2 regions of the Ensifer sp. Root423 genome follow, and region 1 is predicted to be linked to the other one. Evidence: predicted binding sites of a transcription regulator. Region 1 holds the regulator's gene; the other holds the start of a gene.

What was found. The regulator PhoB, encoded in region 1, activates phosphate uptake and scavenging genes when phosphate is short. The targets are predictions, from matches to a motif close to TGTCATNNANCTGTCAT.
Region 2: the regulator PhoB is predicted to act here: its motif matches at 1,738-1,754, upstream of ASD01_RS20595 (DUF1045 domain-containing protein).

The regions. Positions count from the first base shown of each region.
Region 1 covers NZ_LMEG01000012.1:204,363-207,771, forward strand. Annotated here, with positions in the region: gene pstB (phosphate ABC transporter ATP-binding protein PstB) at 1-187, shown strand, start outside; gene phoU (phosphate signaling complex protein PhoU) at 238-951, shown strand; gene phoB (phosphate regulon transcriptional regulator PhoB) at 1,154-1,837, shown strand; gene ASD01_RS13625 (GcrA family cell cycle regulator) at 1,907-2,428, opposite strand; gene ASD01_RS13630 (aspartate aminotransferase family protein) at 2,850-3,409, shown strand, end outside.
Region 2 covers NZ_LMEG01000023.1:243,992-247,400, forward strand. Annotated here, with positions in the region: gene ASD01_RS20590 (alpha-D-ribose 1-methylphosphonate 5-triphosphate diphosphatase) at 1-944, opposite strand, end outside; gene ASD01_RS20595 (DUF1045 domain-containing protein) at 946-1,653, opposite strand; gene phnE (phosphonate ABC transporter, permease protein PhnE) at 1,781-3,298, opposite strand; gene phnE (phosphonate ABC transporter, permease protein PhnE) at 3,308-3,409, opposite strand, start outside.

The DNA of each region.
Region 1 (3,409 bases):
CCACGAGCTGCGCACGAACTTCACGATCGTCATCGTGACCCACTCGATGCAGCAGGCCGCCCGCGTTTCGCAGCGCACCGCCATGTTCCACCTCGGCAATCTCGTCGAGGAGAACGACACCGACAAGATGTTCACCAATCCGGATGACCAGCGCACCCAGGATTACATCATGGGCCGCTTCGGCTGAGGCCGCATAAGGCTGCAACAGTAACTGCAAAGCGCCCGTAAGGATCGACGATCATGTCCATGCATATCATGTCCGCCTATGACGAAGAACTGAAGTACCTGACGCGCCGCATCTCGGAGATGGGCGGCCTCGCCGAACAGATGGTCGCCGAGTCCGTTCGCGCGCTGGTCAACTCCGATCTGGCTCTCGCACAGAAGGTGATCTCGGACGACACCGTCCTCGACGACGCCGAGCGCCAGATCGGTGAGAAGGCGATCGTCACGATCGCCAAGCGTCAGCCGGTCGCCGCCGACCTGCGTGAGATCATGGGGTCGATCCGCATCGCCTCCGATCTGGAACGCGTCGGCGACCTCGGCAAGAACACCGCCAAGCGCGTGATCGCGGTCGCCGGCTCCGGCATTCCGCGCAAGCTCGCCCGTGGCCTCGAGCATCTGGCAGAGCTCGCTCTCGTCCAGCTCAAGGAAGTGCTCGACGTCTACGCCTCGCGCTCGCCGGAAAAGGCCAACAGCATCCGCGAGCGTGACGAAGAGATCGACGCGATCTACACCTCGCTGTTCCGTGAGCTCTTGACCTACATGATGGAAGATCCGCGCAACATCACGCCCTGCACGCATCTTCTGTTCTGCGCCAAGAACATCGAGCGCATCGGCGACCACGCGACCAATATCGCTGAGACGATCTATTACATGGCGACGGGTGCTCAGCCGGAAGGCGAGCGTCCGAAGGATGACACCACGTCGACGCTGGGCTCGGTCAACGACTGAGCGCCAAGCGCGCCGTAAGCATGCATGCCCTTTGAAATCTGATCCGGTCGCGGCTTCGGTCGCGGCCCCGAATTCCTGTATCTGAAGCATGCGGTTTTCGCCCCGCCTTTGAAAACGGCGGATGTGCTCCAGATTTAGAGTGTCTGAGCGCCGGCCGGGCCGATGAGCCCAAAGGCCGCCCGCGGTAAGGAGACGTTACCTGATGTTGCCAAAAATCGCCGTAGTCGAAGACGAAGAGGCGCTGAGCGTTCTGCTGCGTTACAATCTGGAAGCCGAGGGCTTCGACGTCGATACGATCCTGCGGGGCGACGAGGCGGAGATCCGGCTTCAGGAGCGGCTGCCCGACCTGCTTATCCTCGACTGGATGCTGCCCGGTGTTTCCGGCATTGAACTTTGCCGTCGGCTGCGCCAGCGTCCGGAGACCGAACGTCTGCCGATCATCATGCTGACGGCGCGAGGCGAGGAAAGCGAGCGCGTCCGGGGTCTGGCGACGGGTGCCGACGACTACGTGGTCAAGCCCTTCTCGACGCCGGAGCTGATGGCGCGCGTCAAGGCGATGCTGCGCCGGGCAAAGCCCGAGGTGCTCTCGACGCTGCTTCGCTGCGGCGACATCGAACTCGACCGCGAGACCCACCGCGTTCATCGCCGCAGCCGCGAAGTGCGCCTCGGCCCGACCGAGTTCCGTCTTCTGGAGTTCCTCATGTCCTCGCCGGGCCGCGTCTTCTCTCGCTCGCAGCTTCTGGATGGCGTCTGGGGGCATGACATCTATGTCGACGAGCGCACCGTCGACGTGCATGTCGGTCGTCTGCGCAAGGCTCTGAACTTCTCGAACATGCCCGACGTCATCCGCACCGTTCGCGGCGCCGGCTATTCGCTCGAAAGCTGAGCGGTCTGAAAGTCGCCAACAAAAAAAGGGGCCGATCGGCCCCTTCCTTTATCAATGCGGTCCAGCTTCTTAGCGAGCCCTGCGGCGCTCCCCCGACGGCTGGTAGGCCAGCCGAGCATGGAAGGTGCAGTAAGGCGAGGCTTCCGGGGAATCGTTGCCGCAGAAGTGAAACTCTTCCTTCAGCGGGTCGCCGATCGGCCACTTGCAGGTGCGCTCGGTGAGCTGGGTCAGCTCGAGGCGGCGCGACATCGGCACGACAACGTCGGTGCGGGTGCTGAAATCCTGCTCGGCAACGAGATCGACTTCGATTTCTTCCTTGAGAACGACAGCGCCGGCCGCGCGTGCAACCGGGCGGGTCGAAACGCGCGAAGCGTAGTTCGGTGCGCGCGGTGCCGAAGTCGGGCGCTTCGGACGGGCTGCCGTCGTGGTGCTGCCGCCGGCCTTGGCGCGACCTGGCAGGCTCAGGCGGTGAACCTTGCCGATGACAGCGTTACGGCTGACGCCGCCGAGCTGTGCCGCGATCTGGCTTGCGCTCAGGCCCTCGGACCAAAGCTTCTTCAGTTTCTCCACCCGCTCGTCAGTCCAGTTCATTTCTGCACTCTCCGTTCTCAGCGTTGGGGATGGCAGAATCCCTCACCGCACCCCGGCTAAACCCCGGGGTTGCAAACGCGATAACTCTTTTGGTGACTAGGTCCGCCGCATGCGTCTAGTAATTGAATGTTAACGTACTGACCGCTGGACTCTGTGGCAAGAGTCCCGGGAATCAGGCCGAATCGATTTCGTAGTTTTCCCCAACTTGCTCGGCCAGCGTTGCATTTTTGCAAGCCCTCCCGGACGATTTTTCTGCTGCCAGGAATCGACCCTTGATGTTGCGCTGCAAGGCTTGGTTTTGTTGACATTGCAGCGCGAAATGGGAATAGTGCCTGCGCCGCCGAAAGGCGGCATTTTTGATTTTTATCGGCCCGCGTGAGGCGCGGGATCGATGTCGATCTGGAGTGAAGGAGAGCCTCGCATGACTGCAACCACGCCGCTTTATGATACCTACATGCGCGCGCCGTTGCGTTTCGAGCGAGGAGAGGGCGCCTGGCTGATCGCCGAAGACGGCACGCGTTATCTCGATTTCGGTGCCGGCGTTGCCGTGAACTCGCTCGGCCACGCGCACCCGCACCTGGTCGAAGCGCTGAAGGCGCAGGCCGACAAGGTCTGGCACCTGTCCAACCTTTATGAAATTGCGGGCCAGGAAAGCCTCGGCCGCCGGCTGACGGCGGTGACCTTTGCCGACAAGGTCTTCTTCACCAATTCGGGCGCGGAAGCGCTGGAATGCGCCATCAAGACGGCACGGCGTTACCACTTCTCCAAGGGCCACCCGGAGAAGTTCCACGTCATCACCTTCGAAGGCGCCTTCCACGGCCGCACGATCGCGACGATCGCCGCCGGTGGTCAGCAGAAATACATCGAAGGTTTCGGGCCGAAGGCGCCGGGCTTCTACCAGGTTCCGTTCGGCGACATCGCCGCGGTCAAGAATGCGATCACCGAGGAAACCGCAGCGATCCTGATCGAGCCGATCCAGGG
Region 2 (3,409 bases), on a different contig from region 1:
ACGAAGGGGGCGTGGATCAGACTGAAGGGCACATAGTCCGACGACAGCACGTCGAGCACGCCGCGCTCGGCGAGATCGCGGGCGGCGATGTTGCCGGAGTGCGACTTGCCGCGCACGATGTTCGGCGCGCCCATCAGAACGCTGAGGCCCGCGCGGTGCGACGCCTCGGCGGCCTCGAAGCTCGTCGGGAACTCCGCAAGCTTGATGCCGAAGCCGATCGATTCCTCGACGTGGTCGACGGTCGCGTCGTCATGGCTGGCGATCGTGATGCCGCGGGCCGCACAGGCCTCGGCGAGCGCGGTGCGGTGCGGACCGGCATACTTGGCCGACAACGCCTGCTGCCGCTCGACGAAGCGCGCGAATTCTTCGTCCGAGAAGCCGCGCTTGGCTTTGTAGTAGAGCGTGTACTGGTCCATCGTCTGGAACTGGCGCTGGCCCGGCGCATGGTCCATCAGCGAGACGAGCTTGACCTGCGGATCGTTCTGGAAGTCCTCGTAGTGATCGAGCACGTCGGACGTTGAAACTTCGCAGCGCAGGTGGATCAGGTGATCGGCGCGAAGGCGACCCTCTTCCTTGGCCTGGGCCAGCGCGTCGGCCATGCTGCGCATCTCGCCCTTCTGGAAGCCGCCATCCTCGTCGGAGCCGAGACGCAGGCAGTCGAAGACCGTGGTGATGCCGGAGGTGACCACCTGTGCGTCATGGGCCTGGATTGCCGCGATCTTCAGCCAGCGCACGCCCGGGCGCGGCGAGTAGTGGGCTTCGAGGTGGTCGGTGTGCAACTCGATGAGGCCGGGGATCAGATAGTCGCCTTCAAAGTCCTCGCCGCTGGCAACCGTGCCCTCGGAAATGTCGGCAATCTTGCCGTCGCGGATCAGCACCGAACCGTCGAGGATACTATCCTCGAGGACGATGCGGGCGTTGGTCAAAACCTGTTCTTTGCTCATCTCATGCGATCTTTCGTTGGGTGTCGCTGCCGAGCGGCAGCAGGGAGCGGACAGTAAAGGGTGCGCCGCGCTCCGGTTCGACGAAGAGCGCGACTGACGTGACGTGAAGTGGCTTGCCGATATGCTCGGCAAAGGTGGTTTCGAGCGCGGTACGCATCACGCCGCTGGTTTCCGTGGGCACCGGGCCAGTCAAGGTCAGGTGGAACTGGAACTCTTCGAAAACATAGGGATAGCCCCATTCTTTGAGGTAGCGCCTCTGGCGCTCAGGCAGGCTGTTTGGCTTGCGGCGGGCAAAGTCGGCGTCCGACAGCGGCGCGCGGAACGGGTCGAAGCGGTGAACGGCGTCTTCGGCCAAATCCAGCAGGTCGACGCAAGGCGCGGACGGCACGAGTGCGAAGAACGGGCCCAACTGGTGCAGCACGATTTCGGGGATCTCGAACGGGTCGAGGTCGGCGGCAAAGCACTCGAAAATACTTAGGAGCTCGTCTTCGTCCCGGCCTTCGGCAAGCTCGAAGGGAGCCTTCAGCGTACCGTGGAAACCGTAGCGCCGCGGGTCAGCCGTCAATGTGCGTTGCGTCTCTTCGTCAATCCCGGCGATCGTCGGAAGCGTGAGGTCCTCACCGGTAAAGGCGTCGCGCCCCAGCCAACGGGACGCGACCTGCGACAGCCGGTCGTCCGCCGGCGGCGCGAAATAGATGGCATAACGCACGGTCTTCACTTTCTTGTAGCGACCGGCCCGCCAGGGCGGCGGGTCGATTGTTTGCGGGATGCGATGCGCAGCTAGCCGATTTCCATGACAACATCATGATGGCGGACACGCAAATGCTTGGCTGTCGTCAATGTGCCTTGCTGCCCATCAGGCGCGAACGGCACGCGTTCGAGATGCTGTCGAAAATAAAGACAACCAGCAAGATCAGAAGCACCATATAGGCGACATTTTCCCAATCGGAATTGGTACGCATCGCTTCCCAGAGTTTGAGGCCGATACCGCCGGCGCCGACGGCGCCGATGATCGTCGCCGAGCGAGTGTTCGATTCCCAGAAGTAGAGCGCCTGGCTGGCAAAAACCGGCAGCACCTGCGGAAGCACGCCGAAGCGCTGCACGGCAAGCGGCGTCGCTCCGACCGACTTCACGCCCTCGCGCTGCTTGTCATCGATGTTTTCCAGCGCCTCGGAATAGAGTTTGCCGAGCGTACCGGTGTCGGTGAAGAAGATCGCGGAGATGCCGGCAAGCGGTCCGGGGCCGAAGGCGCGGGTGAAGAACAGTGCCCAGATGAACATGTCCACCGACCGCAGGAAGTCGAAGAAGCGCTTGACCACCTGGTTGGTCAGGAAGCTCGGCGTGATGTTTCTGGCGGCAAGGAAGCAGAGCGGGAAGGCGATCAGCGACGCAAAGAGCGTGCCGACGAAAGCCATGACAACCGTCTGCAACAGCTTCGTCCAGACGTCCAGATGCTGCCATTCGGCGTTATAGAGGATGTTGTTCCAGGCGAGCGAAAGGTTCGAACGCGTCGGGTCGATCTGTTCGCCGGATGTGATGAGCGCGACGACCTCGCCATAGCTTTTGCCGAAGAAGGGCGAGTTGGTGTCGAACAGGAAGTTCGCCCAACCGAAGAAGCGGTTGCGGACGGAAACCTCGTCGCCTTCCACTTCGGCCCACCCGGTGGCGCCAAAGGCAAGCACGATCTTTTCGCCTGGCCGCTTCTGTGTCGCCCAGGCGGGCAGTTGGCCCTGCGGCCTCACCGTGTCGGCGCCGTCGACGGTCATCACAAACGTGTCGCCGCCGTGGGTAGCCTTCACCAGACCATCGGCGATCTCGATCCTGGTCGAGCGGTCGTAGGTTACGACGACGCGCGTCAGCACGTCTTCCGTCCGGGTTTCGACACGGTTCTGCGTTTCGGCGGCGGCTGTGCCACCGAGCGCGGAGCCGGGCGCCATGAAGCTGAACGACGAGCTTGCCTTCGGCTTGACCGCCTGCGCGGTGGAGGCCGGTATCTCGACCTGGCGCGTCACCGTCTGCCTGTCGAGCTCCACCCAATCCGGATTGGGATTGGGCCCGAGCGGCGAATTGCGCTGATAGTTGAGACGCATCGTCCGGTCGGGGGCGACGTGGATTTCCGGGCGTACCTCATAGGAAACCCAGTCGGCGAGGTAGGTGCCAGCGATGCCCCAGTTGGCATTGCCGAGCACGTGGCCGATCGAGAAGAACCACCAGCTGAAGATGAGGTAGGCGACGACGCCGCCGGCGATGGCTGCGGTGCGCACGCGGCTGGAGGTCGAGGATTTGAGGAGGTCGGGATGGCGGCTCGCGATCGCGTCCATTTCCATCGGGTTCAATCGTGTGGTCGTGGTCATGGTACGCACCTACTGGGCAAGCTGGAAGGCCTGCTCGCCAACGAGGCGGCGGCGAAGCCAGGCGGAAAACTGGTCGACGGCAAAAATGGTCGCAAACAGCAGGAGGACGAT